Regions from separate parts of the Streptomyces sp. NPDC047971 genome, predicted to be linked through region 1. Evidence: riboswitches for the same ligand, from Rfam matches in the RefSeq annotation. Region 1 holds a riboswitch; each other region holds the start of a gene.
What was found. Region 1 has a riboswitch for cobalamin ahead of cobN (cobaltochelatase subunit CobN). Riboswitches for the same ligand answer to the same signal wherever they lie in the genome.
Positions count from the first base shown of each region.

Region 2: linked by a shared signal. The riboswitch ahead of AB0D99_RS03635 (energy-coupling factor ABC transporter permease) and the one ahead of cobN (cobaltochelatase subunit CobN) in region 1 are both predicted to bind cobalamin.
Region 3: linked by a shared signal. The riboswitch ahead of AB0D99_RS03435 (CoA-acylating methylmalonate-semialdehyde dehydrogenase) and the one ahead of cobN (cobaltochelatase subunit CobN) in region 1 are both predicted to bind cobalamin.

Region 1 covers NZ_JBEZNW010000010.1:156,567-166,652, forward strand. The annotation lists gene AB0D99_RS13145 (precorrin-2 C(20)-methyltransferase) at 1-256, opposite strand, end outside; gene AB0D99_RS13150 (precorrin-8X methylmutase) at 253-888, opposite strand; gene AB0D99_RS13155 (cobalamin biosynthesis protein CobG) at 903-2,135, opposite strand; cobalamin riboswitch at 2,400-2,558, shown strand; gene cobN (cobaltochelatase subunit CobN) at 2,594-6,199, shown strand; gene abc-f (ribosomal protection-like ABC-F family protein) at 6,204-7,784, opposite strand; gene AB0D99_RS13170 (nucleoside hydrolase) at 7,885-8,838, opposite strand; gene AB0D99_RS13175 (D-2-hydroxyacid dehydrogenase family protein) at 8,958-9,917, opposite strand.
Region 2 covers NZ_JBEZNW010000002.1:240,336-250,421, forward strand. The annotation lists gene dhaL (dihydroxyacetone kinase subunit DhaL) at 1-387, shown strand, start outside; gene AB0D99_RS03630 (PTS fructose transporter subunit IIA) at 384-788, shown strand; cobalamin riboswitch at 861-1,057, shown strand; gene AB0D99_RS03635 (energy-coupling factor ABC transporter permease) at 1,086-1,784, shown strand; gene AB0D99_RS03640 (energy-coupling factor ABC transporter substrate-binding protein) at 1,784-2,125, shown strand; gene cbiQ (cobalt ECF transporter T component CbiQ) at 2,131-2,880, shown strand; gene AB0D99_RS03650 (ATP-binding cassette domain-containing protein) at 2,877-3,725, shown strand; gene AB0D99_RS03655 (NADPH-dependent 2,4-dienoyl-CoA reductase) at 3,903-5,921, shown strand; gene AB0D99_RS03660 (helix-turn-helix transcriptional regulator) at 5,954-6,487, shown strand; gene AB0D99_RS03665 (DUF1269 domain-containing protein) at 6,499-6,993, opposite strand; gene AB0D99_RS03670 (chemotaxis protein) at 7,008-8,102, opposite strand; gene AB0D99_RS03675 (heavy metal translocating P-type ATPase) at 8,366-10,086, opposite strand, start outside.
Region 3 covers NZ_JBEZNW010000002.1:193,784-203,869, forward strand. The annotation lists gene mmsB (3-hydroxyisobutyrate dehydrogenase) at 1-825, opposite strand, end outside; gene AB0D99_RS03425 (enoyl-CoA hydratase/isomerase family protein) at 822-1,898, opposite strand; gene AB0D99_RS03430 (acyl-CoA dehydrogenase family protein) at 1,895-3,046, opposite strand; gene AB0D99_RS03435 (CoA-acylating methylmalonate-semialdehyde dehydrogenase) at 3,043-4,542, opposite strand; cobalamin riboswitch at 4,773-4,952, opposite strand; gene AB0D99_RS03440 (MarR family winged helix-turn-helix transcriptional regulator) at 5,031-5,510, opposite strand; gene AB0D99_RS03445 (XdhC/CoxI family protein) at 5,645-6,790, opposite strand; gene AB0D99_RS03450 (aspartate/glutamate racemase family protein) at 6,834-7,601, opposite strand; gene AB0D99_RS03455 (MarR family winged helix-turn-helix transcriptional regulator) at 7,598-8,101, opposite strand; gene AB0D99_RS03460 (alpha/beta hydrolase) at 8,104-9,024, opposite strand; gene AB0D99_RS03465 (isochorismatase family protein) at 9,021-9,698, opposite strand; gene AB0D99_RS03470 (SRPBCC family protein) at 9,695-10,086, opposite strand, start outside.

The sequences.
Region 1 (10,086 bases):
CCACGGTGAGCGGGTACATCAGCCGCTCCTCGATGTGGTCCTCGCGGAGGTGTCCGGCGGCGATGGAGCGGGCGATGGAGCGGCCGTGGCGGGCGGAGTGGTACGCGACGACGTCGGCGGACGCGATGGCCTTCACGGCGGCGACGGTCATCAGGTCGGGGTCGCCGGGGCCGAGGCCGACTCCGTACAGCTTGCCGGGCGCGGTCACGTCGCCGCCGTCGCCCGTGGTCCCGCTGCCGGTCGTCTGCGCGCTCATGCCTGGATCTCCGCTTCCGTCGCGATGGCGTTGATCGCGGCGGCGGTCATCGCGCTGCCGCCGCGCCGGCCCCGTACGACGAGGTAGTCGAGGCCCAGGGTCTGGGCGGCGAGGGCGTCCTTGGACTCGGCGGCGCCGATGAAGCCGACCGGTATGCCGAGGACGGCGGCCGGGCGGGGCGCGCCCTTCGCGACCATCTCCAGGAGGTGGAAGAGGGCGGTGGGCGCGTTGCCGATGGCGACGACGGAGCCTTCGAGGCGGTCGCGCCAGAGTTCGAGGGCGGCGGCGCTGCGGGTGGTGCCGAGTTCGGCGGCGAGGGCGGGCACGGCGGGGTCGGAGAGGGTGCAGACCACGTCGTTGTCGGCGGGCAGCCGCTTGCGGGTCACTCCGCTGGCCACCATCTGCGCGTCGCAGAGGATGGGGGCGCCGGCGCGCAGGGCCGCGCGGGCGCGGGAGACGACCTGCGGCGAGTAGGCGAGGTCGCGGACGAGGTCGGTCATGCCGCAGGCGTGGATCATGCGGACCGCGACGGTGGCGACGTCTGCGGGCAGGTCCGCGAGGTCCGCCTCGGCGCGGATCGTGGCAAAGGACTGGCGGTAGATCTCCGCGCCGTCCTTCTCGTAGGCGAACATCGTGTCGTTCTCGCTCATCTCGTTGTGCGGGCCGTTGCGACTGCTTCGGGCAGGGAGGTACGGGGGGTGGCGACGCCGTCCACGAGGTAGTCGCCGCCGGTGGTGGCGAGGACGTCGGTCCAGGCGCCGTGAGGGTGTCCGCAGCGGCGCTCGCACCCGGAGAAGTGCACGGGCAGGAGGGTGCGGCCGGTGGGGCGGTGCGCGGGGCCGGGGGCCGCGTCCGCGCGGACGTCGGCGAGCGACTTGGCGCAGCCGGGCCGTCCGGTGCAGGCGGTGACGCCCGCCCAGGGGGAGTCGGGGCGGGTGACGAGTCCGGCCGCGTCGAGGGCGGGCAGCCGGTCGGCGCCGGCCCCGGCCACGACGACCCCGCGCCAGGGCGTGAGCCGCACCTCGTCGGCCGGGAGCAGCGCCCGCAGCTGGGCGGCGGTGAGCCGTCCGAGCGGGGCGAGCACGGAGAGGGCGGCGGGCCCGAGGACGCCGGGAGACGGGGGAGGTCCCTGGGGGAGTTCCGGCGCGGGTACGGGCTCGCCTCGCACCCCCGACTCCGCCAGGTCGACCGGGTACTCCTCCGGGAGTTCCCTGACGCGCCAGGCGCCGGTTCCGGCCTTCCGCGCCGCGGTCAGGAAGCCGCCCGCCGCCGCCAGGGCGGCGCTGGGCGCGTCGGAGCCGGCGAGCCGGACGGCTCGCCCGCCGACGTGCAGCCGCGCCTCGCCCCGGCCCAGTGCGACCAAGGTCACATCGCCGCCGAGCCCGGCGACGTCACCCCGCCCGTCGTCGAGGACGAAGAGGAACCGGCCGGAGAGCGCCGCCGCCCAGGGCGCGGAGCGCAGGTGGGCGTCCAGTTCGCGGGCCCACAACTGCACGTCGGCGGCGCCGAGTCCGTCGAGACCCGAGGCCGGGGAGGCGACGATGTTGCGGACGCGTTCGTGGGTGGGGGAGGGCAGCAGGCCCGCCTCGGCGAGGAGCGCCGCGAGCCGCGCCCCGCAGTCGTCGGCGAGGCCGCGCAGCTCGGCGTTGCCGCGGGAGGTGATGCTGAGTCGCCCGTCGCCCAGGGTCTCCGCCGCGCCGGCCAGGATCTCGACCTGACGAGGGGTCAAACAACCTCCGGGCAGGCGGAGTCGGGCGAGGCGGCCGTCGTCGGCGGAGTGCAGGCGCAGCGCCCCGGGGCACGCGTCGCCACGGTCCCGTATGCGAGGTTCGCCCGGGTCGGGCGTCGGGGGCGGGGTGGGCGGCATGGCGGCGAGCATACCGACGGGCCACCGGGCGGCCACCGGGTGTGATCCGGCCACGAGGAAGCCCTCACCGGCCGCGATCCGGCCATGAGGATCCCCCCACCGGCCGCGATCCGGCCGGGCCGCCGGGCCACCGTCGCCCGGAGCGCCTCGGTCCCGCCGCCCGGGGCGCCTCCCGCGCACCGTCCGGTCCTCGCCCGTCGTCGCGGCGTCGCGACGACGGTCCCGCCCGCGGTGTGATCCGGCCGACTCCGCCACCCGCACCGGCCCGTCGACCGCACGATCTACTATGCAGACGGCATGGGGTCCCAGGACCCCGGGGAGGAAGCCCGGTGAGAATCCGGCGCGGTCCCGCCACTGTGAGCCGGCCCGGACGTGCGCGAGCACGACCCCGGGACCGGTGAGTCAGGAACTCCCGCCGTCCATACGACCACCCGGGGCGCGGACAACCCCGAGGAAGGCCTGCGCTCGCCATGCTCCTGCTGCTGTCGCACTCCGACACCGACCTGCTCAGCGCCCGCGCGGCCGGCGGCCCGGTGGAGTACCGCTTCGCCAACCCCGCCCGTCTCCCCCTCGCCGACCTGACCGGCCTCCTGGCCGAGGCCGAGCTCGTCGTCGTCCGCCTCCTCGGCGGCCTCCGTTCCTGGGAGGACGGCCTCGACGCGGTGCGCGCCGCCGGGAAGCCGATGGTCGTCCTCAGCGGCGAACAGGCCCCCGACGCCCAGCTGATGGAGGCGTCCACCGTCCCCGTCGGTGTCGCCACCGAGGCGCACGCCTACCTGGCGCACGGCGGCCCCGCGAACCTGGAGCAGCTGGCCCGCTTCCTCTCCGACACCGTTCTGCTCACCGGTCACGGCTTCGAGTCCCCGGCGGCCGCCCCGACCTGGGGCCCGCTGGAGCGCACCGCGCGCACGTCCACCGGCCCCACCGTCGCCGTGCTCTATTACCGCGCCCACCACATGAGCGGGAACACCGGCTTCGTGGACGCGCTGTGCGGGGCGATCGAGGACGCCGGCGCCCGGCCCCTCCCGCTGTACGTGGCCTCGCTGCGGGCCCCCGAGCCGGAGCTGCTCGACCGGCTCCGCACCGCCGACGCGGTCGTCACCACCGTCCTCGCGGCGGGCGGCACCAAGCCCGCCGAGGCGCAGGCCGGCGGCGACGAGGAGGCATGGGACGCGGGCGCGCTGGCCGCGCTCGACGTGCCGATCCTCCAGGCGCTCTGCCTGACCGGTTCGCGCGCGGCCTGGGAGGAGAACGACGAGGGTCTCTCCCCGCTGGACGCGGCGAGCCAGGTCGCCGTCCCCGAGTTCGACGGCCGGCTCATCACCGTTCCGTTCTCGTTCAAGGAGATCGACGAGGACGGTTTGCCCGCGTACGTCGCCGACGCCGAACGGGCCGCCCGCGTCGCCGGGATCGCGGTCCGTCACGCCCGGCTCCGCCACATCCCGAACGCCGAGAAGAAGCTCGCCCTGGTCCTGTCCGCGTACCCGACCAAGCACTCCCGGATCGGCAACGCGGTCGGTCTGGACACCCCCGCCTCCGCCGTCGCGCTGCTGCGCCGACTGCGGGAGGAGGGATACGACTTCGGTCCGGTCGAGGACATTCCGGGCCTGGTCTCCGGCGACGGCGACGAGCTGATCTACGCCCTGATCGAGGCCGGCGGGCACGACCAGGACTGGCTGACCGAGGAGCAGCTGGCGAAGAACCCGGTCCGCATCCCGGCGGCCGACTACAAGCGCTGGTACGCGCAGCTCCCGGCCGAGCTGCGCGAGGAGGTCGAGGAGCACTGGGGTCCGGCGCCCGGCGAGATGTTCCTCGACCGGTCCCGCAATCCGGAGGGCGACATCGTCCTCGCCGCGCTGCGGCGCGGGAACCTGCTGATCCTGATCCAGCCGCCGCGCGGCTTCGGCGAGAACCCGATCGCGATCTACCACGACCCTGATCTCCCGCCGTCCCACCACTACCTGGCCGCCTACCGCTGGATCGCGGCGCGCGCCGAGGACGGCGGCTTCGGCGCGGACGCGATGGTCCACCTGGGCAAGCACGGCAACCTGGAGTGGCTGCCCGGCAAGAACGCGGGCCTGTCGGCCGCCTGCGGCCCGGACGCCGCGCTGGGCGACATCCCGCTGGTCTACCCGTTCCTGGTCAACGACCCGGGCGAGGGCACGCAGGCCAAGCGCCGTGTGCACGCCACGCTCGTCGACCACCTGGTGCCGCCGATGGCGCGCGCCGACTCGTACGGCGACATCGCGCGCCTGGAGCAGCTGCTCGACGAGTACGCGCAGATCTCCTCCATGGACCCGTCCAAGCTGCCCGCGATCCGCGCGCAGATCTGGACGCTGATCCAGGCGGCGAAGCTCGACCACGACCTGGGGATGGAGGACCGCCCGGAGGACGACGGCTTCGACGACTTCCTGCTGCATGTCGACGGCTGGCTGTGCGAGGTCAAGGACGCGCAGATCAGGGACGGTCTCCACGTGCTCGGCGGGGCGCCGGTGGGCGAGGCGCGGGTGAACCTCGTGCTGTCGATCCTGCGCGCCCGGCAGATCTGGGGCGGTACGCAGGCCCTGCCGGGTCTGCGCGAGGCCCTGGGCCTGGACGAGTCGGCCGCGACCCGGACCACCGCCGACCAGGCGGAGGCGACCGCGCGGGAGCTGGTCGAGGCGATGGAGGCGGCGGACTGGTCCGTGGACGCGGTCGCCGAGGTCGCCGACGCGTACGGGGACGACGTCCGGGCCGTGCTCCGCTTCGCCTGCGAGCAGGTCGTGCCGCGGCTGTCGGCGACGACCGACGAACTCGCGCACGCCGTACACGCGTTGAACGGCGGCTTCGTGCCGGCCGGCCCGTCCGGTTCGCCGCTGCGCGGTCTGGTGAACGTGCTGCCGACCGGCCGGAACTTCTACTCCGTCGACCCGAAGGCCGTCCCCTCCCGTCTGGCGTGGGAGACCGGCCAGGCGCTCGCCGACTCGCTCCTGGAGCGCTACCGCTCCGACAACGGCGAGTGGCCCACCTCCGTCGGTCTCTCCCTGTGGGGGACGAGCGCGATGCGCACGGCGGGCGACGACGTGGCCGAGGCGCTGGCCCTGCTCGGCATCCGCCCGACGTGGGACGACGCCTCGCGCCGGGTGAACGGTCTGGAGCCGATCCCGCTCGCCGAGCTGGGACGTCCTCGCATCGACGTGACGCTGCGCATCTCGGGCTTCTTCCGGGACGCGTTCCCGCACGTCATCGGGCTCCTCGACGACGCGGTGCGGCTGGCCGCCTCGCTCGACGAGCCGGCCGGGGACAACTTCGTCCGGGCGCACGCGCAGGCCGATCTGGCGGAGCACGGCGACGAGCGGCGGGCGACCACCCGGATCTTCGGCTCCCGGCCGGGGACGTACGGCGCGGGCATCCTGCAGCTGATCGACTCGCGCGACTGGCGCACGGACGCGGACCTCGCCGAGGTGTACACGGTCTGGGGCGGCTACGCGTACGGCCGCGGTCTCGAAGGCCGTCCGGCGCGCTCGGAGATGGAGACGGCGTACAAGCGGATCGCGGTGGCCGCGAAGAACACGGACACCCGCGAGCACGACATCGCCGACTCGGACGACTACTTCCAGTACCACGGCGGCATGGTGGCGACGGTCCGGGCGCTGACCGGCCAGTCGCCCGAGGCGTACATCGGCGACTCCACCCGCCCGGAGACGGTCCGCACGCGGACCCTCGTCGAGGAGACCTCGCGGGTCTTCCGTGCCCGGGTGGTCAACCCGAAGTGGATCGAGGCGATGCGCCGCCACGGCTACAAGGGCGCGTTCGAGCTCGCGGCGACGGTCGACTACCTCTTCGGCTACGACGCGACGACCGGTGTGGTCGCCGACTGGATGTACGACAAGCTCACGGAGACGTACGTCCTCGACCCGGAGAACCAGGCGTTCCTGAAGGAGGCCAACCCCTGGGCCCTGCACGGCATCGCGGAGCGCCTCCTGGAGGCCGAGTCGCGCGGCATGTGGGAGAAGCCGGACCCGGAGACCCTGGCCGCCCTGCGCCAGGTCTTCCTGGACACGGAGGGCGACCTGGAGGACGGCGCCGAGGGCTGACCCTCTACACGGACGTCGCGTGGGCCGGGGCCAGGTCGAGTCGCCGGCCCCGGAATCCGGCCCGGATCCGGCGGTCGTGGGTGACGATCACCAGGGTGCCCGGGTAGGTGGCGAGGGCGGCCTCCAGCTCCTCCACCAGCCCGGGCGCCAGGTGGTTGGTCGGTTCGTCGAGGAGGAGCAGGTCCGACGGGCGGCCGACCAGGCGGGCCAGTTCCAGCTTGCGCCGCTGGCCCGTCGACAACTCCCGTACCGGCGTGGACAGATCGGCCGCCCGGAAGAGCCCGAGCCGCAGCAGTTCCTCCTCCCGGCCCGGTCCGAACGCCGCGGCGAGCGTGCGGGGGTCGTCCGGCAGGCCGGTGTCCTGGCGGAGCATCCCGACCCGGCGAGGGGCGGTCACCGTCCCGCCGTCGGGGCGCAGTTCGCCGGCGAGGACCTTGAGGAGCGTGGTCTTGCCGGCGCCGTTCGGGCCGGTGACCAGGAGCCGTTCGCCGGGGGCCAGGTGCAGGGAGTCGAGCCGCAGCCGGCCCTCCACCCGGATGTCGGTCAGGGCGACCGGGCCCGCCGAGCCCTCGATGCCGGCGGTGAACCGCAGCGGTTCGGGCGGGGCGGCCACCGCGTTCTCGGTGAGCCGCTGGAGCTTCTCGCGGGCGGCCCGGATCCTGCTCATCGCGCCGTGCGCCCGTGACCGGGCACGGAAGGCGCCCGCTCCGCTGAAGGCCGCCGGGGCCTTGCGCGGGATGGCGGAGAAGCGGTCGATGTTCGCGTCGGCGAGCGCCGCGTACCGGGCGGTCTCGGCCCGCCAGTCCTCGTACTCCCGCTCCCGCCGGGCCCGTTCGGCCGCGCGGCCGGTGAGGTAGCCGGCGTAGCCGTTGCCGTATCTGCGGACCGTCCGCAGCTCGTCGTTCACCTCCAGGACCGCGGTGGTGACCCGGTCGAGGAAGGCCCGGTCGTGGGTGACGGCGACGACGGTCCCGCGATGGGTGCGAAGCCGTTCCTCCAGCCAGGCCACGGCCTCGTCGTCGAGGTCGTTGGTCGGCTCGTCGAGCAGCAGCAGTTCGGGGTCCGCGGCCAGCGTCGCGGCGAGCGCGAGCCGGGAGCGCTGCCCGCCGGAGAGCGTGCCGAGAAGGCGGTCGCGGTCGAGCGGCTCCCGCTCGCCGAGCTGCCGCAGGGTCGTCTCGACGCGGCGGTCGGCGTCCTGTCCGCCCCTGGCGTCGTAGGCGGCGACGAGGGCGGCGTATCCGTCGAGGTCCCCGGTGTCGGCGAGTTCCGTCTCGGCGGTCCGGATCGCCCGCTCCAGCTTCCGTACGTCGGCGAGCGCGAGGTCGACCGCGTCGCCGACGCGTGCGGTGCCGGGAAGGTCGAGGGTCTGGGCGAGGTGGCCGAGCCCGCCGGGGGAGTCCACGGCGACGGTGCCGTTGTCGGGCTGTTCCAGGCCGGCGAGGAGCCGGAGGAAGGTGGACTTCCCGGAGCCGTTGTCGCCGACGACGCCGACGCGTTCGCCGGGCCGGACGGTGAGGGAGACCCGGTCGAGGACGAGCCGGTCGTCGAAGCGCTTGGTGACGTCGGTGAGTTGGACACGGAACAAGGGCGGATCCTTTGACTCGGGGATGACGATACGAGACGTCTCGTCTCGTGTTCCTCGACCATAGGGGACCGGCCGTCATTCCGCAAGACGTTCCGTCTCGTCAGTTCGTGGATCGCTCGCCCAGCACCCGCACGGCCTCCACGATCAGGTCCCAGAAGCCCGGCACGTCGACCTCCATGCCCACCTCCGCGTTGGGCGGGCGGCCCGTCACCCCGTCCAGGTCCACGACCGTCGCCCCGCGCGTGTGGGTGCCCGTCAGCTCGATCGTCACCGCCGCCCGCACCAGGCTGATCAGCGAGGGGTCGATCAGATGCGCCACGGTCAGCGGATCGTGCAGCGGCGGGGCGTCGAAGCCGTAGACCTCGCGGTAGGTGGCGGCGAAGAAGGTGAGCAGCTCGATGCAGAGCCTGGCGAGCGGTGTGCCCAGCGCGGCGATGCGGGAGATGACGTCCGGGGTCGCCTGGGCCTGATGGGTGGCGTTGAGCCCGAACATCGTGATCGGCACCCCGCTGGCGAAGACGATGTCCGCCGCCTCCGGGTCGCAGAGGATGTTGAACTCGGCGGCCGGCGTGGTGTTCCCGCGCCCGGTCGATCCGCCCATCAGCACGATCCGCTCGATCCGCCGGGTCAGCTCCGGATGGGCGAGCAGCAGCGTCGCGATGTTGGTCAGCGGCCCGGTCGGGACCAGCGTCACGGGGGCCGGCTGGGTGAGCAGGACGTCCCGGACGAGGGTGAGGGCGTCCCGCGGGTCCTGCGGGACGTCGGGCTCCCCTTCGCCGAACCCGGGCCCGTCGAGCCCGGACCCGCCGTGGATGTTCTCGGCGACCAGCGGCGCGCCGTGCAGGGGGCGGGACCGGCCGGCCGCGATCGGCACCCCCCGGATCCCGGCGACCGCGCACACCCGACGGGCGTTGAGGGTGGTCTTCTCCACCGTCTGATTGCCCGCCACGGTGGTGATGGCCAGCAGATCGACCGCCGGATGCGCCGCGGCCAGCAGGATGTTGAAGGCGTCGTCGTGACCGGGATCGCAGTCGAGGATCACGGGTACCGGCATACGTCCACCGTCCCACACGACCGCCCACGCGTCACCCGCCCGCGCGGCCGCCCGGCGTCCGTCCGGGAGGGCGAGCCCGGTGTCCACCAGGGACCGGCCCCGCGTCCGTACCGTCGCCGCTACCCCAGCGTCCGTACCGGCCTGCCCTGCAGATACGCCTCGATGTCCTCGACCGCCTGCCCGAAGTAGCGGGCGTAGTTGCCCTCCGTCACGTACCCGAGGTGGGGCAGCGCGAGGACGTTCGGCAGCGTGCGCAGCGGGTCCTCGGGGGCGAGCGGTTCGGTGGCGAAGACATCGAGCCCCGCCCCCGCGATCCGGCCCTCGCGCAGCGCCCGCAGCAGCGCCTCGCCGTCGACCAGACCCGCGCGGGAGGTGTTGACCAGGTAGGCGGACGGGCGCATCGCGTCGAGTTCGGCCTCGCCGATCAGGACCTGGGTGCGGTCCGAGAGCACCATGTGCAGCGAGACGATGTCGCTGCGCTCCATCAGCTCCCGCTTGCCCGGCGCGAGGGCCACACCGCATTCCGCGGCCCGCTCCCGCGTCAGGTTCGGGCTCCAGGCGAGGACGTCCATGCCGAAGGCGAGCCCGATGCGGGCGACCCGGCCGCCGATCTTGCCGAGGCCGACCAGCCCGAGCGTCCGGCCCGCCAGGTCCATCCCCACGGTCGACTGCCAGGGCCCGCCTTCGCGCAGCGCCTGCGCCTCGGTCCGCACCTGCCGGGCCAGACCCAGGATCAGGGCCCAGGTGAGCTCGGCGGGCGGCTCGGAGCTGCTGGCCGTACCGCAGACGGTGATGCCCAGCCCGGCCGCTGCGGTCAGGTCGATCGAGGCGTTGCGCATCCCGGACGTGACGATCAGCCGCAGCCGTGGCAGCCGCTTCAGCAACTCGGCGTCCATCGGTGTCCGTTCCCGCATCACGACCACGATCTCGCAGTCCTCGATCGCGGCGACGAGCGCGTCGCGGTCGGTCAGGTGCTCGCGCAGCACGCGGACGTCGACGCGGTCGGCGAGCGGACTCCAGTCGGCGAAGGAGAGGGCGACGCCCTGGTAGTCGTCGAGTACGGCACAGCGCTGCTTCATGACCATGCCCCCATGATCGCGCGGACCGTCGATCGTACGACAGGGGTCCGTGGTCCACCCGCCGGCGCTGCGGCGCCCGGGTGACGGGGCGCGATCGGCCCAGCCCCGGGCGACAAACCTCCCGCCCGCTCGGAGAATTGGCCTGATTCCTCGCGATATCGGCGAATGC
Region 2 (10,086 bases), on a different contig from region 1:
TTGATCTCGACCGTGGGCGGCGCGTCCGGTCCGCTGTACGGGACGCTGCTGCGGCGGACGGGGAAGGCCCTCGGCGACGCGCCGAGCGTGACGCGGGAGGAGCTGGCCGCGGCGCTGACCGCGGGGGTCGCCGCCGTCGGACAGCTCGGCGGGGCGCGCGTCGGGGACAAGACGATGCTGGACGCGCTCGTTCCGGCGGCCGAGGGGCTCGGCGAGTCCTTCGCGGCCGCCCGGGAGGCGGCAGAGCGGGGGGCCCTCGCGACCGTGCCGCTCCGGGCGCGCAAGGGGAGGGCGAGCTATCTCGGCGAGCGTTCCGTCGGACACCAGGACCCGGGGGCCACCTCGTCCGCGCTGCTGGTCGACGCCCTCGCCGAGGCCGCCGCATGACCGCGCCGGTCGGGATCGTCCTCGTGTCGCACAGCGCGGAGGTGGCCGCCGCCGTCGCCTCGCTGGCCCGGGGTCTCGCGGGCGGCGGGGCGACCGCGCCGATCGCCCCCGCGGGCGGCACACCGGACGGCGCTCTCGGCACCAGCTCCGACCTGATCGCCGCGGCGGCGCACGAGGTCGACCGGGGCGCCGGTGTGGCGCTGCTCGTCGACCTCGGCAGCGCCGTGCTGACGGTCAAGGCTCTCCTCGCCGAGGAGGACGAGCTGCCGAAGGGCGCCCGGCTCGTGGACGCGCCGTTCGTCGAGGGCGCTGTCGCCGCCCTCGTGACGGCGAGCGCGGGCGGGGATCTGGCCGCCGTGACGGCCGCCGCGTCGGAGGCGTACACGTATCGAAAGGAGTGAGGGGGGCGCGCGCGAGATCTGTCACACACCGTCCCACGACGCCTCCGTGTTGTGATGCGCCTGGTCAACCCACTACTGTCACACCGCCTTGGTGTACGGGAAACCGGTGTGGAACCGGTGCGGCCCTCGCCACTGTGATCGGGAAGTCCGGCTCCATCCCTCCGGGGAAGCCACTGGACCACCGCGGGAGACCGCGGCGGTGTGGGAAGGCGGAGCCGCGACGGCATGACCCGTCAGCCAGGAGACCGGCCAAGGTGCGTTGTCCATCCACGAGGTGCTGGAGAGGGTCTCCCAACCATGCATATAGCCGAGGGGTATCTGCCCCCTGTGCACGCGGCCGCCTGGGGCGTCGCGTCCGCTCCGTTCGTCGTCCACGGCGTCCGTGCGCTGACCCGTGAGGTCAGGTCCAACCCCGAGTCCACCCTGCTGCTCGGTGCGTCCGGTGCGTTCACTTTCGTCCTTTCCGCGCTGAAGATCCCGTCGGTGACGGGAAGTTGCTCGCACCCGACGGGCACGGGGCTCGGCGCGATCCTGTTCCGGCCGCCCGTGATGGCGGTCCTGGGCACGATCACGCTGCTCTTCCAGGCGCTGCTGCTCGCCCACGGCGGGCTCACGACACTCGGCGCCAACGTCTTCTCGATGGCGATCGTCGGCCCCTGGGCCGGCTTCGGCACGTACTGGCTGCTCCGCCGGTCCAACGTGCCGCTGATGGTGAGCGTCTTCTTCGGCGCCTTCGTCGCCGACATCTCCACCTACTGCGTCACCAGCGTGCAGCTCGCGCTGGCCTTCCCCGACCCGGGCAGCGGCGTGCTCGGCGCGCTGGCCAAGTTCGGAGGCATCTTCGCCGTCACGCAGCTGCCGCTCGCCGTCAGCGAGGGGCTGCTCACGGTGCTCGTGATGCGCCTGCTGAAGCAGTCCAGCAAGGGGGACCTGACCCGGCTCGGGGTCCTGCTCCCGTCCCGGAAGAAGACCGAGAAGGCGGAGGCGAGCGCCTGATGAGCCGGAACGCGAAGATCAACACCCTGCTGCTGCTCGTCGTGGCGGCCCTGGCCGTCCTCCCGCTGGTGCTGGGGATGGGCGACCACAAGGAGGAGCCGTTCGCCGGCGCCGACGGCGAGGCGGAGGCGGCGATCACGGAGATCGCCCCCGACTACGAGCCGTGGTTCAGCCCGCTGTACGAGCCGCCGTCCGGCGAGATCGAGTCGGCGCTGTTCTCGCTCCAGGCGGCGCTCGGCGCCGGTGTGCTCGCGTACTACTTCGGCGTGCACCGGGGCCGCAAGCAGGGCGAGGCGCGCGCCGAGGCGAGGGCGCTGCGGGCGGCGTCCGGCGACGAGTAGGCGCCGTGCTGCCGATCGACGCGGCGGCGCACAGCAGTCGCTGGCGCCGCCGTCACCCCTGCGAGAAGGCCGTGCTCGGGTTCGGCCTGACGCTGTGCGCGATCTCCCTGCCGCCCTGGCCCGGCGCGGTGCTCGTCGCCGCGGCCACGCTCGCCGTGCTCCTCGGGCCCGCCGGGGTGCCGGGGCGCCAGCTGTGGAGGGCGTTCCGGATCCCCCTGGGGTTCTGTGTGACGGGCGCCGTCCCCCTGCTGTTCGAGGTCGGCGGCGCACGGGGGCTCGTCGCCCTCGCGTCGGACGGTCCCCTGCATGCGGGCGAGTTGCTGCTGCGGACCTCGGCCGCCTCCCTGGGCGTGCTGCTGTTCGCGTTCACCACACCGGTCTCGGACGTCCTGCCCCGTCTGGTGCGGGCCGGGGTGCCGGCGCCCGTGGTGGACGTGGCGCTGGTGATGTACCGGATCAGCTTCCTGCTGCTGGACGCGATCTCCAAGATCCGGCAGGCGCAGGCGGCCCGGCTCGGGCTCACCACCCGGGCGGCGACCTGGCGCTCGCTCGCGGGGCTCGGAGCGACCGCGTTCGTGCGCGCCTTCGACCGCGCGCAGCGCCTGCAGACCGGGCTCGCCGGGCGGGGGTACGACGGGACCCTGCGGGTCCTGGTCCCCCAGGCCGCGGTCTCGACCCGGTTCCTCGCGTCGACGGCCGGCCTCCTCGCCGGTCTCGTCGCCCTCACTCTCGTACTGGAAAGGTCCCTGCCGTGAGCCCTGCACCGCCGGTCGTGGAACTGGTGAAGGCCACGTTCGCCTACGAGGACGGGCCGGTCGTGCTCGACGACGTCAGCTTCGCCGTGCCGGAGGGAAGGGCGATGGCCCTCCTCGGCCGCAACGGCGGCGGCAAGACGACGCTGCTGCGGCTGCTCAGCGGGGGCCTGCGCGGCGACAGCGGCGTGCTCCGGCTGGACGGCGAGGAGGTGTCGTACGACCGGAAGGGGCTGACCCGGCTGCGGACCACCGTGCAGCTGGTCGTCCAGGACCCGGACGACCAGCTCTTCGCGGCCTCGGTCGGCCAGGACGTGTCGTTCGGGCCGATGAATCTGGGCCTTCCGGAGGAGGAGGTACGGCTCCGGGTGCGCGAGGCGCTGGAGGCGCTGGACATCGTGGCCCTGGAGGACCGGCCGACCCATCTGCTCTCGTACGGACAGCGGAAGCGGGCGGCGATCGCCGGCGCCGTGGCCATGCGGCCGCGGGTCCTCGTCATGGACGAGCCGACGGCCGGGCTCGACCCGCACGGCCAGGAGCGGCTGCTCGACGTGCTCGGCCGGCTGCGTGACACCGGCACGACGGTGGTCATGGCCACGCACGACGTCGATCTGGCGCTGCGCTGGGCGGACGACGCGGCGGTGCTCTCGCCCGAGGGCCTGCGGACGGGCCCGATCGAGGAGCTGCTGGCCGACGACGCGCTCCTGGACGCGGCGCGTCTGCGTCGCCCCTGGGGCATGGCGGTGACGCGACTGCTGCGCGCGCACGGACTGCTCGCCGACGACGGGGAGGGTCCGCGGACGGCGGAGGACCTGGACGCCTGGGTCGCGGCCCCGCGCGGAGCGTGAGCGGCGGGCGTCGACGTCTCGTGGGCGACGCCACGACGGCCCCCGGCGGGATGCCCGCCGGGGGCCGTCGTGCGCAACGTCGCGCAGATCACCCACCGCCACTTGTGCAACTTGTTGCATAACTACGGCCGGGTCGTCTACAACAGTCACGACGACACCGCGCGAGGAGGCGCCCCCATGACCACCCCGTACCCGCACCTGCTGAGCCCGCTCGACCTCGGGTTCACCACCCTGCCGAACCGGGTGCTCATGGGTTCCATGCACGTCGGCCTCGAGGAGACCGAGAACGGCTTCGAGCGCATGGCCGCCTTCTACGCCGAGCGTGCCCGTGGCGGCGTCGGCCTGATCGTGACCGGCGGCATCGCCCCGAACGAGGCCGGCCGCCCCTGGGACGGCGGCGCCAAGCTCAGCACCGACGACGAGGTGACCGAGCACAAGCTCATCACCGAGGCCGTCCACGCCGAGGGCGGCCGGATCGCGATGCAGATCCTGCACTTCGGCCGGTACGCCTACCACCCCGCGCTCGTCGCCCCCAGCGCCATCCAGGCCCCGATCAGCCCCTTCGTGCCCAACGAGCTCACCGACGCCGAGGTCGAGCAGACCGTCGAGGACTACGCCCGCTGCGCCGAGCTGGCCAAGGCCGCCGGGTACGACGGCGTCGAGGTCATGGGCTCCGAGGGCTACCTGATCAACGAGTTCATCGCGGCGGCGACCAACCAGCGCACCGACCGCTGGGGCGGCAGCTACGAGAACCGGGTCCGCTTCCCGCTGGAGATCGTCCGGCGCATCCGCGAGCGGGTCGGCGAGGACTTCATCGTCATCTACCGCCTCTCGATGCTCGACCTGGTCCCGGGCGGTTCCACGCTGGAGGAGGTCGTCGCGCTCGCCAAGGAGATCGAGGCCGCCGGCGCCACCATCATCAACACCGGTATCGGCTGGCACGAGGCCCGGATCCCCACCATCGCGACCTCGGTTCCGCGCGGCGCCTACACCTGGGTGACCAAGAAGCTGATGGGCGCGGTGAGCATCCCCCTCGTCACCAGCAACCGCATCAACACCCCCGAGGTCGCCGAGCAGATCCTCGCCGAGGGCCGCGCCGACATCGTCTCCATGGCCCGCCCCTTCCTGGCCGACCCGGAGTTCGTCGCCAAGGCCGCCGCGGACCGCGCCGACACCATCAACACCTGCATCGGCTGCAACCAGGCGTGCCTGGACCACACCTTCAGCCTGAAGATCACCTCCTGCCTGGTGAACCCGCGCGCCTGCCACGAGACGGAACTGATCCTCTCCCCCACCCGTCTCGCCAAGCGGATCGCGGTCGTCGGCGCGGGCCCGGCCGGCCTCGCGTTCTCCGTCTCCGCCGCCGAACGCGGCCACTCCGTCACGCTGTTCGACGCGGCGGGTGAGATCGGCGGCCAGCTGAACATCGCCAAGCGCGTGCCGGGCAAGGAGGAGTTCGACGAGACGCTCCGCTACTTCCGGACCCAGCTGGACGAGCGCGGCGTCGAGGTCCGTCTGAACACCCCCGTCTCCGCCGGCGATCTCGACGGCTACGACGAGGTCGTCGTCGCCACCGGAGTCACCCCGCGCACCCCCGAGATCGAGGGCGTCGACCACCCCAGCGTGGTCAGCTACCTCGACGTCCTGCGGGACGGCGCGGCCGTGGGCGAGCGGGTCGCGATCATCGGCGCGGGCGGCATCGGCTTCGACGTCGCCGAGTTCCTCACCGACGGCGGCGAGGGCGCCAGCCAGGACCCCGAGACCTACTTCCGACAGTGGGGCGTCGACACCGCGTACGAGACGCGGGGCGGACTGCGCGCCCCCGAGCGGCCGAAGCCGCCGCGCCAGGTGCACCTGCTCCAGCGCAAGACCACGAAGGTCGGCGCCGGACTCGGCAAGACCACCGGCTGGATCCACCGCGCGGAGATGAAGCACCGGGGCGTCACGATGGTGGCGGGCGCGTCGTACGACCGGATCGACGACGCGGGCCTGCACCTCACGATCGACGGCGAGTCGCAGACCGTCCCGGTCGACACCATCGTCCTGTGCACCGGCCAGGAGCCCCGCCGGGACCTCTACGAGGCGCTGATCGCCGCGGGCCGCAGCGCGCACCTGATCGGCGGCGCCGACGTCGCCGCGGAGCTGGACGCCAAGCGCGCCATCGACCAGGGCACGCGACTGGCGGCCGCCCTGTGATCGCCGTGGCCGGCCGCTTCTAGGATGCGTGCATGTCCCTCCCGCACGCGATCCTGACCGCACTGCTCGAGAAGCCGTCCTCCGGCCTCGAACTGACGCGTCGCTTCGACAAGTCGATCGGCTACTTCTGGTCGGCCACGCATCAGCAGATCTATCGCGAGCTGGGCAAGCTGGAGCAGGCGGGGCACATCCGTGCCCTGCCCGCCCCGGTGCCGGCGCGTGGACAGAAGAAGGAGTACGAGGTCCTGCCCGCGGGCCGCGAGGAGCTGGCCGAGTGGGTGGCGCGGAGCGAGGACCCCAAGCCGATGCGGGCCGCGCTGCTCCTGCGGATGCGGGCCGCGGCGGTCGTCGGCGCGCCGGGCATGCGGGAGGAGCTGAGCCGCCACCTCGACCTGCACCGCGCCCAGTTGGAGGAGTACCTGGCGATCGAGGCGCGGGACTTCCCGCCCGCTCGCCGGGCGAGCGAGCCGGACCGGCTGCGGCATCTGGTGCTGCGGGGCGGGATCGATCTGGAGCGGTTCTGGGTGGAGTGGCTGACGCACGCGCTCGCTGAACTGGACCGCTGAGGCAACCCCTCCTACGCGGCGTCGCCGGACAGCTGCGCCACCAGCTCCTTCTCGTCCTCCTCCGCGAGCGAGGTCTTGAGGACCGTCCCGCCGTAGCCCTGCATGGCGGCGGTGAACTTGTCCTCGTTCATCGTCGACGCCATGATCACCACGGCGGAGGACCCCGGCTCCAGAAGGGACTGGACCTTCTCCCGGAAGCCCTTGTCGATGCCCATCTGACTCAGCTTGCCGATCAGTCCTCCGATGGCGGCGCCCACCACGCCGAGCCCCGGAGTGAGGACGACGATGCCGAAGACCAGGCCCCAGAGCGCCCCGGCCGTGGCCGAGATCGCCGTCTTCTCGCTCTTCTTCGGCGTGTCGACATGGATCTCGCCCTCCAGGTCCACGGAGACGACCGCGAGTCCGCCGAGCTCGACCACGTGGGCCTTCTCCAGCTCCTGAACCTTCTTGAAGGCCTGGTTCGCGACCGAGCGCTCCTCGTAGCCGATGACGATGAGATCTGACATCTGTTCCTCCGTGGTCAGTAGCGCAGGACGCCGGCGATCCGGCCCGCGCCGGACAGCGTGTCGTCGGGGACGAAGCGCACTTCCGCCCCGGTCTGCAGGGCCTGCTCGACGATCTCGTCCACGATGTCGTCCCGCGAGTCGAGGTCGGCCGCCTCGGCCGGCTCCAGGTGGTCGCCGTAGTCGCGGACGATCGCCTGGAAGTGTTCCTCCACCGCGAGCAGCCGGATGCGGCCCTCCTTGGCGGCCTTCCACGCCTCGTCCAGACCGCCGGCGAACTCGCGTCGGCCCTGTGCCGCGTCCAGCTCGGACACGACCGCGGCCTTGTCCGCCGCCGCCTTGTCCGTACGCAGGGGTTCGAGCGCCTGCCACACCTGGGCGGCCGGACCGGCGGCGAGACCGCCGCGCTGGACGACCGTCGTGTCCTTGCCCAGCGGACCGATCTCCTCCAGGAGGGAGAGCGCCGCGGCCTCGCCGAGCACGTACAGCGGGCGGGGAGTGGAGCTGAGCACCCTGCGCAGCGCCTCGTGCGCCTGGCGCATGAACTGGCGCGTCTGCTCGTCACGGAAGGTGCTCGGCATGTCGCCGATCTGTTCCTTTCGCTCCGCGTCCGGGTCCTCGAGGCTCCGTGTCAGCGGAAAGCCGTCCTCCGTGTGCTCGGTGACGCCCTCGGCCTCGCCGCTCCACAGCGATACCCGGTCGGCGGCCACGGCGAGCGCCCAGAAGGGCTGCTCGGCCGCCTGAGCGGCGACGAGGTTGCGGGTGAGGAAGGTGTCGGCGATCACGACGCGCTCGGGCACGGAACGGGCGACGGACCAGACCTGGTGCTCTCCGGGCGCCGCGTAGATCACGAGACCGTCCTCGGCGTGGACGAGGTCCACCTCGGAGAGGGCCTGCTCCAACTGGCTCAGCACGTCCGTGCGCCGTTCGCGGGTCACCGCCGGGTCGGCCTGGAGCAGCTCACCGGCCTGGGCCAGGAGGTTGCGGAGCCGGACGGGGTCCTGGGTGTTGTCGGGCTCGCGGCGGTGTGTCGGCATGAGCAGGGACACGGCCGGATAGGGGCGGGGCTGACGCAGCTTCGCGAGCACGTCATTGCTGAGCGCGGGTTGCATGGGAGCCGACCTTTCGGAGTGCGTGGGCGCGAGCCGTGGCAGGTCACGGCGGTTCCGGAGGCCGGCCGGCCGGTCGGCCGGCCGCACGTCGGCGCGCGCCTGGGCCGTGGAGTCGTCGAAGACTCCTCCGTCCGGCCATCGTCGCCCGGCGCGCCGCGGACCGCGAGCGGAGCGTCTCCGCCGGGCCGCTCCCTGGCATCGCGGGGCGCCCAGGCGCTCGGCTCGGGCGCGGGCACCGGGCGGTTCCCCTCACGCCGCCCCGTTCACCTGCCCGTCGCCGCCTTGCGCCAGGCCGCGTCGCGCAGGAGGCGCAGGCCGTTGAGGCCCACCAGCACCGTGGAGCCCTCGTGGCCTGCCACGCCCAGGGGCAGCGGGAGGTGGCCGAACAGGTCCCAGATCACGAGGGCGCCGATGCAGGTGCCCGCGATCACGAGGTTCTGGACGACCAGGCGGCGGGCTCGGCGCGAGAGGGCGATGACCGCGGGCACCGTCGCGAGTTCGTCGCGGACGACGACCGCGTCGGCGGTCTCCAGGGCCAGGTCGGAACCTGCCCTTCCCATGGCGATGCCGCTGTGGGCGGCGGCGAGGGCGGGGGCGTCGTTGACGCCGTCGCCGACGACCAGCACCTTCGAGCCCGCCCGCTCCCATCCCCGTACGGCCTCGACCTTGTCCTGCGGCAGCAGACCCGCCCGTACGTCGGTGATCCCGGTCTGTTCGGCGATCCGGCCCGCCGCTCCCGCGTTGTCACCGGTCACCAGGGTGGGGGTGGTGCCGGTGAGGCGGGTGAGGGCGGCCACCGCCTCGGGGGCGCCGTCGCGGAGCCGGTCGGACAGTTCGAGGACCGCCACCCGCGTGCCGTCGACGACGACCTCGACGGTGGTGTCGGCGTGCTCGCCGTCGGCGCGCCGGACGCGTACCTCACGGCCCTCGACCACGGCCCGTACGCCCTCTCCGGGCACCGAGACGAAGTCGCCGGCTTCGGGGACGGCCAGACCTCGTGCGCGGGCCGCCGCGACGACCGCGCGGGCCACGGGGTGTTCGCTGGGAAGCTCGGCCGCGGCGGCGAGGGCGAGCGCCTCCGGGTCGCCCTCGAATCGGGTCACTCGTGGCGTGCCCTCCGTGAGGGTGCCGGTCTTGTCGAGTGCGACCCGGTCGACCGCACCGAGGCGTTCCATCACGACGGCGGACTTGACCAGGACGCCGTGGCGGCCGGCGGTGGCGATCGCGGAGAGCAGCGGCGGCATGGTGGCGAGAACGACCGCACACGGCGAGGCGACGATCATGAAGGTCATGGCGCGGAGCAGCGCGCTCGTGAGGTCGGCTCCGAACGCGAGCGGGATCGCGAAGAGGGCCAGGGTGGCGACGACGACGCCGACGGAGTAGCGCTGCTCGATCTTCTCGATGAAGAGCTGGGTGGGCGCCTTGGTGGCGCTCGCCTCCTCGACGAGGGCGACGATCCGCGCGATGACGGAGTCGGCCGCGTCCTTGTCCACGCGTACGCGCAGGGCGCCGGTTCCGTTGAGGGTGCCGGCGAAGACCTCGTCCCCCGGCGTCTTGGCGGCGGGCAGCGGCTCCCCCGTGATGGTCGCCTGGTCGACGTCGCTCGCCCCGTCGAGCACCGTGCCGTCGGCGGGCAGCCGCTCCCCGGGCCGTACGAGAACGGTGTCCCCGATCCGCAGGTCGGCCACGTCCACCGGCTCCTCGGCCCCGCCCGCGAGCCGCACCGCCTTCGCGGGCGCCAGGTCGAGCAGGCCGCGCACGGAGTCGGCGGTGCGGCGGGTGGCGAGCGCCTCCAGGGCGCCGGAGACGGCGAAGATGACGATGAGGAGGCCGCCGTCGAGGTACTGGCCGATGGCCGCCGCGCCGATCGCCGCGACCACCATGAGCAGGTCGACGTCGAGAGACCTCTCGCGCAGCGCCCGCAGCCCGGCCCAGCCCGGCTCCCAGCCTCCGGCGACATAACTGACCGCGTAGAGCGGCCCCC
Region 3 (10,086 bases), on a different contig from region 1:
GAAGGCGGCGAACATCTCGGCGGCGCGCAGGCCGAGTCCGCCGTCGATGCCGCCGGCCCGCAGCGCGGCGGCGGCGAGTCCCAGGTCCTTGGCCATGAGCGGCGCCGCGAATCCAGGGCGGTAGCCGCGGTTGGCCGGGCTGTCCGGAACGGGTCCGGGGACGGGACAGTTGGTGGTCAGTGCCCAGCACTGGCCGGAGGCGGTGGAGGCGACGTCGTAGAGCGCCTGGTGGGACAGGCCGAGGCTCTCGCCGAGGACGAACGCCTCGCTGACGGCGATCATCGAGATGCCGAGGATCATGTTGTTGCAGATCTTGGCGGCCTGGCCGGCGCCCGCGCCACCACAGTGCACGGCCCGCTTCCCCATGGCCGCGAGCAGTGGTTGGGCCTCGGTGAACTCCGCCTCTCCGCCGCCCGCCATGAAGGTGAGAGTGGCGGCCTCGGCGCCGACGACACCGCCCGACACGGGGGCGTCCAGGGCCCGGTGCCCGGCGGCCACGGCGGCATCGTGGGCGGCGCGCGCGTCGGCGACGTCGATGGTGGAACAGTCGATGAAGAGGGTGCCCGGCCGCGCGGCCGCGAGGAGGCCCTCGTCCCGGTAGAGGGCGAGGACATGGCGGCCCGCGGGCAGCATGGTGATCACGACGTCCGCTGCGGCGGCGGCCGCCCCTGCCGAGTCCGCCGTCTCGACCCCGGCCGCGGCAGCGGTGTCCAGAGCCTCCGGGACGAGGTCGAACCCGAGCACGCGATGGCCGGCGGCGACGAGGTTGGCGGCCATCGGGCCACCCATGCGGCCGAGGCCGATGAAGGCGATGACATCACTCACCAGGGCACCTCCTGAAGGGGGTCGGTTCCGGCCGCGAGCAGCAGGGATCGGCCCGCGCCCGACGGGGCGAAGTAGCGGGCCACGTCCTCGTCGGTGACCTCGCCGAGGGTCGCGGGCGACCAGCGGGGGGTGCGGTCCTTGTCGACGACCTGGGCTCGGATGCCTTCGACGAGGTCGGGAGAGGAAAGGGCCGCGCACGAGACGCGGTACTCCTGCTCCAGCACCCGCTCCAGCGGGCCGAGCCCGCGGGCCCTCCGCAGTGCGGTCAGGGTGACCTTGAGCGCGGTGGGTGACTTCGCGGCCAGGGTGGCGGCCGCCTCCTGCGCCGCCTCCACCCCGCTCGCGAGGAGCCGGTCCACGATCTCCTCGACCGAGTCGGCCGCGTAGCAGTGGTCGATCCACTCCCGGTGGGCGGCCAGTGCACCGGGTGGTGCCTGGCCGACGTGCGAGGTCAGGGCGTCGTGCACGGCGGTCCGCGAGAGGTCCGCGACCAGCCGGTCGAGCCGCTCGGCCGGTACGTAGTGGTCGGCGAGGCCGCAGAGCAGGGCGTCGGCGGCGCCGACGGGAGCTCCGGTCAGGGCGAGGTGGGTGCCCAGCTCGCCCGGCGCCAGGGCAAGGAGGTAGGTGCCGCCGGCATCGGGGACGAAGCCGATGCCGGTCTCGGGCATGGCGACGCGGGAGCGTTCGGTGACGATCCGTACGGTTCCGTGCGCCGAGACGCCGACCCCGCCGCCCATGACGATGCCGTCCATGAGGGCGATGTACGGCTTGGGGTAGCGGGCGATCAGGGCGTTGAGCCGGTACTCGTCCCGCCAGAAGTCGGCCGATGCCGTGCCGCCCGTACGGGCGTCCTCGTAGATGGCGCGGATGTCGCCGCCCGCGCACAGTCCCCGCTCCCCCGCGCCGGAGATCACCACCGCTTCGACGGCGGGATCGTCCCGCCAGGCGGTGAGCGCGGCCTCGATGCTCAGCACCATGGGGTGGCTGAGCGCGTTGAGCGCCTCGGGCCTGTTGAGGATCAGCCGGCCGGTCCGGCCCTCGGTCCGGATCAGGACGTCCTCGTCGCCGGTCATCGCAGGTGCTCCGTCAGGCCGCGGGCGACGATGACGTTCATGATCTCGTTGGTTCCTTCCAGGATCCGGTGGACGCGCAGGTCGCGGACGATCTTCTCCAGGCCGTACTCGCTGAGGTAGCCGTATCCGCCGTGGAGTTGAAGGGCCCGGTCGGCGACGGAGAAGCCGGTGTCGGTGGCGAACCGCTTCGCCATGGCACACAGTTGGGACGCCTTCGGATCGCCGTCGTCGAGTGCCTCGGCGGCCTGCCGGACCAGCGCGCGGGCGGCGGTGAGTTCGGTCGCCATGTCGGCCAGCCGGAACTGCAGGGCCTGGGCGTCGAGCAGCCGGGCGCCGAAGGCCTCGCGGTCGGCGAGGTGGACGAGACTGCGGTCGAGGGCGCTCCGGGCGCCGCCGAGGGAGCAGGCGGCGATGCCGAGCCGGCCGCCGTCGAGAGCGTGCATGGCGATGCGGAAGCCCTCGCCCTCGGCGCCGAGCCGCCGGTCGGCGGGGATCCGCACGCCGTCGAGGACGACCTGCCGGGTGGGCTGCGCGTTCCAGCCCATCTTGCGCTCGTTCGCGCCGAAGGAGACGCCCGCGTCCCCCCGTTCGACGACGAACGCGGAGATCCCGCGCGGGCCCGCGCCCCCGGTGCGGGCCAGGACGACGTACACGTCGGAGGCGCCGGCGCCGGAGATGAACTGCTTCACTCCGCTCAGGACGTAGTGGCCGCCGTCCCGCTCGGCGCGGGCCCGCAGCGCGGCGGCGTCCGAACCGGCGCCCGGTTCGGTGAGGCAGTAGCTGCCCAGGGCCGCGGCGGAGCAGAGCTCCGGCAGCCAACGGGCTCGCTGGTCGGGGTTGCCGTACCGGTCGATCATCCAGGCGACCATGTTGTGGATGGAGAGGTACCCGGCGATGGAGGGGCAGCCGGTCGCCAGGGTCTCGAAGACGAGGACGCCGTCGGCGCGGGTGAGTCCTGAGCCTCCGTGCTCCTCCCCGACGTAGACGCCGCCGAGGCCGAGCGAGGCGGCTCTGCGGAGGACGTCGACGGGGAAGTGTTTGTCCTGGTCCCAGGCCACGGCGTGCGGGGCGAGCTGCTCCTGCGCGAAGTCCAGGGTGACGTCGGCGAGAGCGAGCTGGTCCTCGGTGAGTGTGGTCATCGCGCTCATCCCATCGTCGGGATGGTGAAGCTCGCGCCTTCCTTGACCCCGGAGGGCCAGCGCGAGGTGACGGTCTTGGTGCGGGTGTAGAAGCGAATGGCGTCCGGCCCGTGCTGGTTCAGGTCGCCGAATCCGGACCGCTTCCAGCCGCCGAAGGTGTGGTAGGCCACGGGCACCGGAATGGGGACGTTGACGCCGACCATGCCGGCGCTGACGCGGCGGGTGAAGTCGCGGGCGGTGTCCCCGTCGCGGGTGAAGACGGCCACGCCGTTCCCGTACGGGTGCTCACTCGGCAGCCGCAGGGCCTCCTCGTAGTCGGCGGCCCGTGCGACGCACAGCACCGGGCCGAAGATCTCCTCCTGGTAGATCCGCATGGCCGGGGTGACGCGGTCGAAGAGCGAGGCTCCCGCGAAGAAGCCGTTCTCGTGCCCGGGAAGGGTGAACCCCCGCCCGTCGACGACGAGTTCCGCTCCCTCGTCGACGCCGATGCCGACGTAGCGATCGACCCGGTCCAGGGCGTCCCGGCTGACGAGGGGACCGAAGTCGGCGTCCGGGTCGTCGGAGGTGCCGATACGCAGGGAGGCGATGCGCTCCTTCAGCTTCGCCACCAGCTTGTCGGCGGTCTCCTCACCGACGGGAACGGCGACGGAGATCGCCATGCAGCGCTCTCCCGCGGAGCCGTAGCCGGCGCCGATCAGCGCGTCGGCGGCCTGGTCGAGGTCGGCGTCCGGCATCACGATCATGTGGTTCTTGGCACCGCCGAAGCACTGGGCGCGCTTGCCGTTCGCGGCCGCGGTGGCGTAGATGTGCGCCGCGATCGGGGTGGAGCCGACGAAGCCGAGGGCCTGGACGCGGGGGTCTTCGAGGAGGGTGTCGACGGCCTCCTTGCCGCCGTTGACCACGTTCAGCACACCGGGCGGCAGTCCGGCCTCCAGGAACAGCTCGGCGAGCCGCAGCGGTACGGAGGGGTCACGCTCGGAGGGCTTGAGGATGAACGCGTTTCCGCAGGCCAGGGCCGGCGCTGCCTTCCACAGCGGGATCATCGCCGGGAAGTTGAAGGGGGTGATCCCGGCGACGACGCCCAGCGGGCTGCGGAGCGAGTGCACGTCGATGCCGGCGCCGGCGTTGTCGGTGAACTCGCCCTTGAGAAGGTGCGGGATCCCGGCGGCGAACTCCACGACCTCCAGGCCGCGTTGCAGATCGCCGTGGGCGTCGGCGACGGTCTTTCCGTGCTCGGCGGAGAGCAGTCGGGCGAGTGATTCCCTTTCGCCCTCGACGAGTTGGAGGAACCGCAGCAGGACGCGGGCGCGTCGCTGCGGGTTCCACCGGCCCCATTCGCGCTGGGCCTCCTCCGCGTCGGCGATCGCCGCCTCGGTGTCGGCGCGCCCGGCCAGGGGCACCCTGGCCTGGACGGCGCCGGTGTTGGGGTCGTACACGTCGGCGAAGAGACCGGACGTGCCGGGGGTGTGCTTTCCGCCGATGAAATGGGTGAGTTCGCGGACCATCGAAGCCTGCTCTCGTCAGGTACGGATCCGAGGAAGGCGCGGCCAGGGCCGCGAGGACGGCACCGATCGGGGTGCGCGCACGCGGGTCCTTCCGCGAGACAGGGGAGGGCGAGGGCGCCCTCGTCGAGTCACGAACGCGGGGACAGGGCCTCGGGGTTCGGGTACTCCGCCGGATCACCAGGGTCGTGGTCACGTACCGGTGCCATGCGTGTCTGCTCCATCCTCGTGGACAACACGGAACACCCCACGGCCGGTATCCTGGCTCCCGGATCAGCGCACGCTCTCCGGCCTTCCCGACGGATGGTTTCCGTCAGTGGCCTGACCTGCTGAAGAGCACGCTCCCCGGTCACAGTGGCGGGACCGCGCCGGATTCACACCGGCTTCCCTGCACCGCGGGCTTGTCACGAACATATAGTTGGACGTCCTAGTAAGTCCACCCCTCCCCCGCGGCGTGGCGCGATCACACCGTCATCGCCCGCCGGCGTGGGTCACGAGCCCTCCGCCAGCCCCTCCCAGTGGTCGGCGAGCGCCTGGAGCGTGGCGACGAGCGGTGCGCGCTCCCCCTCGCCGAAGGACTCCAGGAGGATCTTGTCGAGCGACCGGGTCCGGTCGTTGGCCTCGCGCAGGGTCTCGCGGCCGGCGTCCGTGAGGTACAGCAGCTTGCGACGGCCGTCGGAGGCCGCGGTGTGGCGGGCGAGCAGGCCGCGGTTCTCCAGTCTGCGGGCCACATCGGCCATGGTGGAGGTGTCCAGGGAGACGGCGGCGGCCATGGAACGCTGGTCACGGCCGGGATTGGCTTCCACGGTCTGCAGCACCGCGAACTGGGGCCCCGTCAGCACCGGGTCCACCTCCCGCGCCCACACCGCGAGGTACGCCTGGTAGAGGCGGCGGACCTGATAGCCGGGCGCGGCTGTCAGGGCGGCGGGGATCTCCGGGGTGGTCTCGGCGGGCGGGGTCTGGTCGGCCATGGGCCTACTTAAGCACGCACGGCCGACGCCGAGCGAGAGCGGGTGACGGCCGAGCACGGTGGTCGTCGCGGGCGGGCGCCGTGGTTGTCGCGGGCGGGCCCGGTGGTCGTCGCGGACGGGGCGGCCGGGCGCGGTCAGAGTCCCTGATCGGGATGGATCGCGCCCGGCCGGTCGGTCAGCGGGAGTCCGCTGCCGCCTCCCTTCGTCGCGATGATCTCGGCCACGATGGACACGGCGGTCTCCTCCGGGGTCTGGGCTCCGAGGTCCAGGCCGATCGGGCTGCACAGCCGCTTCAGTTCGGCCTCGGTCAGCCCCGCCGCCGTCAGCCGGTCCCATCGGTCCAGGTGGGTGCGGCGGGAGCCCATCGCCCCGATGTAGCCGACGTCGGGCAGGCGCAGCGCCACCTCCAGCAGGGGGACGTCGAACTTGTGGTCGTGGGTCAGCACACAGAGCGCGGTCCGCCCGTCGATCCGCCCGGCCTCCGCCTCCGCGCGGAGGTACCGGTGCGGCCACTCGACGACCACCTCCCACGCGCCGGGGAACCGCGCAGCGGTGGCGAAGACGGGACGCGCGTCGCACACGGTGACCCGGTGACCGAGGAGCGATCCCGTCCGTGCGAGGGCCGCCGCGAAGTCGACGGCGCCGAACACGATCATCCGGGGCGGCGGCGCGAAGGACTCGACGAAGACCCGGATCCCCGCGCCGGCCGCGTCCGGGTCTCCGTCCCGACAGGCTCCCCGCGCGTCGTAGCGGAGCACGGACGAGCGGCCGGCCTCCAGCAGCGCTCGGGCGTCCTGGCGTACGAGACGGTCCAGCCGCTCCGAGCCGGTGGAGCCCGCCACCCGGTCCGGCAGGAGGACCAGGCGGCGGCCGAGGCGTTCCGGCGGCCCGGCGATCACGGTGGCCACCGCGACCGGCCGTCCGGCCCGTACCGTCTCGGCCACCTCGGCCAACTGCGGGAAGCTCCGGCGGTCGACCTTCTCCACGAAGACATCGAGGGTGCCGCCACAGGTCAGCCCGACCTCGAAGGCGCCACCGTCGGAGACTCCGTACCGCTGGAGCACCGGCGGCGCCCCGGCGAGCGCCTCCCGGCCCAACTCGTAGACGGCGCCCTCGACGCAGCCGCCGGAGACGCTGCCGACCGCCTCGCCCGCGGGTCCCACCAGCATCGCGGCACCGGGGCGCCGGGGCGCGGAGGCGTGGGTGGCCACGACCGTGGCCACCGCCGCCGCCCTGCCCTCGGTCCACCAGGACAGCAGGGGTTCCATCACGTCACGCACGAGCCGGATCCTCTCGTCCCCGCCGGTCCGTCCGCCCCTCGGCTCACGACCGGGCCGCCGGGACCCGCCCGGCGAGCAGACTTCCGGCGTTCGGTACGACGGGAGGCAGGCCGAGCTCCGTCAGGATGCGGAAGGCCGTCGCCGTGGCCGCCGACAGGACGGGGAGCCCCGCCTCGTCCTCGACCGGCTGGATCGACGCGAGGGACGGCATCTGCACGCAGGCCGACAGCACGAGGGCGTCGGCCCGGCTCAGGTCGAGGCGCCGCCAGTGCCGGCGCAGATCGGCCGGGTCGAGCCGGGCGACCGCCAGATTGTCGGGCACTTCGAGGCTGAGGGAGTCGACCACCTCGATGCCGGCGTCCTCGATGTAGTCGACGACCTGCGCCGTGAGCGGCTTCATGTACGGCGTGATGAGGGCGACGCGCCGGGCGCCGAGGGCGCCGATGCCGCTGAGCAGGGCGCCGGCGCTGGAGACCACCGGGGCGTCCGCGCCTTCGCCGCGCAGCACGGTGGTGATCTCTTCCTCCGCCACGCAGTGGTGGCCGGGTCCCTGCGCCATGATGGCGACCAGGCAGGCGGTGGCCACGACGTCCGGCCGGGCGTCGGCCAGTTCGCGTGCGGCGCGCTGGGTCTGCGCGTTCATCCCGCGCAGTTCCTCGGGGGTGACGTGCTTCATGCGCATCCGGCTGCTGTGGAACACGAAGCGGTCGTCGGGCTCGACGGCCTCGCGGGCGCTGAGCATCCGCGGCAGTTCGGTCTCCATGGTCAGGTTGGAGCTGGGCACGATCATGCCGATGTGATGGTCCGTCATGGGTTCTGTCCTCCGGTTGCGGCGTCGGCCAGTCCCACCCAGTGGTCGGCGAGGGACGTGAGCGTGTGCAGAAGGGTCTGGTGTGCGGTGTCGCCGAACGGCTCCATCAGGCGCCGGTCCAGCGCCCGTGCGCGGTGGTCGGCCGCGCGGAGCAGCTGCTCGCCCTCTTCCGTGAGGTGGAGCAGTTTGCGGCGGCCGTCGTCGGCCGCGGTGCGGCGTGTGATGAGACGCCGGTTCTCCAGTCGCCGGGCCACGTCCGCCATCGTCGAGGTGTCCAGCGCCACGGCGGCGGCCAGGGACCGCTGGTCGCGTCCGGGGCACTCCTGGACGGTCTGGAGTACGGCGAACTGCGGACCGGTGAGTACGGGATCCACCTCCCGCAGCCACGCGGCGAGGTACGCCTGGTAGAGCCGGCGCACCTGGTAGCCGGGAGCGGCGGTCAGGGCGGCCGGGGCCTGAGCCGCGGCCTCGACGGCCGGTGCGGTATCGGGCGCGACCACCCTTACGCACTCCGCCGGGAGCCGGAACCGGGGCGGGTGCCGGGCTGCCCGGGACCGGTCTCGGTCGGACCGAGGAGGACGCTCAGGGCCGTCCTCAGGGTGGCGAGGGCGTCCGTCGGGGCGTCCCAGAAGATCATGTGCCCGGCGCCGGGGACGGCGTGCAGGGCGGCTGCCGGGTTCGTGCGGGCGGCTTCCTCGGCCCCGGCGGCGGTGACGACCTGGCTGTCGGCCCCGTACAGCAGGGTGACGGGTGCCGGGACCCGGGGCCACCAGGCGAAGAAGTCCTCGTGCTCGAAGGCGTGGTGCGTGCCGACGACGGCCTGCTCGGCGCAGCTGGACAGCCAGCGCGCCCGCAGTTCCTGCTCCCGTCGGGGCCACGTGGGCCAGGAGGCGGCCACCTCGTCGGCGTCCGTTCCGCGGCGGGCCTCGGACAGCTGTCGCAGGAAGGTCTCCAGGCCGGTGGGGTACGGTCCCCGGCCCGGCCCGCTCATCGGCGGGTCGGCCAGGACCGCGCCGCGCACGGCCGCCTTGGCCCGTACCGCGACGACGGCCGCGATCCGCGCGCCCATGGAGTGCCCGAACAGCAGCGGACGCTCCAGTCCCAGACCGTCGATGAGGGCCTCGGTGTCCTCGGCGTACTCCTCGACTCCGTAGCCCTCGCCGTCGTCCGACAGTCCCCGGCCGCGTACGTCCAGCACCACCGGCCTGACCAGGTCGGTCAGTTCACGGGCGAGGAAGTCCAGGGTGACGGCGGGGCTGGTGATGCCGGGCAGGACGACCAGCGGAGGCAGATCGCCGCCGTAGTCGAGCGCGTGCAGCCGGACGGCGCCGGAACGGACCCACCGGCTGGTGGCCGGAACGTCGGCCAGATCGGCGAGCGCGGCCTGCGGCACGGAGCGCTGGGGCACGGGATCCCTCCTCATGAACGAGCCCGCGTGTCGGGCGTGGACGGGTTGCCGACGTAACGGACGGCGTCCTCGAGGTCGATGACGTCGCCGTACTTGGCCTGGATGTCGAAGAGCGCCGCCTCCGCGGGGCCTTGCGCCCGGTCGCCCACGCACGCGCCGGGCACCAGCACCGAGAAGCCCGACTGGACGGCGTCGACGGCCGTGGCGCGCACGCAGCCGCTGGTCGTGGCCCCGCACACCACGACGGTGTCGCAGCCGCGGGCTGTCAGCGTGCCGGCGAGGCTGGTGCCGAAGAAGGCGGAGGCCCCCTTCTTCACCACCAGCACGTCGTGCTGGGGCCGCATCGGCAGCCGCGGGTCGACGGCCACCGCGTCGCTGCCCTCGACGAGCCCTCGCAGGCCCGGTGCCTTGCGCAGCCAGGCGATCGAGTCGCCGGTCGCCTCGGCCTCGGTGTAGGCGATGGCGGTGAAGACGACCGGCACGTCCGCCGCACGCCCCGCCTCGATCAGACGGGCGGTCGCGGCCACGACCTCGGTGAGGTCCGTGCCCGAGGGGTAGGAGTCCTCGGTGAAGCCCCGGGTCAGGTCCACCACGACGATCGCGGGGCGACCGCCCCGCCGGACCGGGGAGCCGAAACCGGCCGTCCGGTACGTGCGGTCGGTGCGCGCACCGTAGAGTCCGGCATTCATCGGCGCCTGCCCAGGAGCCAGCCCTGGAACAGCCCGAGCAGGAAGGCGGCCCCGACCGGACCGTACTTCCTCAGCGCCGGGCCGGCGATCAACGACAGCCCGTCGAGCTCGGCCGTCGCGGCGGTGGGCGCGACGGCCGCGGCGGTGGACCCGGCCGGAACGGCGGCGGCGGAGCCCGCGGTACCGGCCGGGCCGAGCAGGAGGTCGCCGAGGTTCTGGGCGAACTGCTGGAGGATCCGGTCAGAGACGGTGGCGATGGCGCCCTTGCCGAACTGGGCGATCTTGCCCCGGATCACCAGGTCGGTGGTCAGGTTCAGCTGCGCGCCGTCGGGGGCCGGCAGCACCTCCAGCGAGACCTCGGCCTCGGCATCACCGCTGCCGTGCGTAT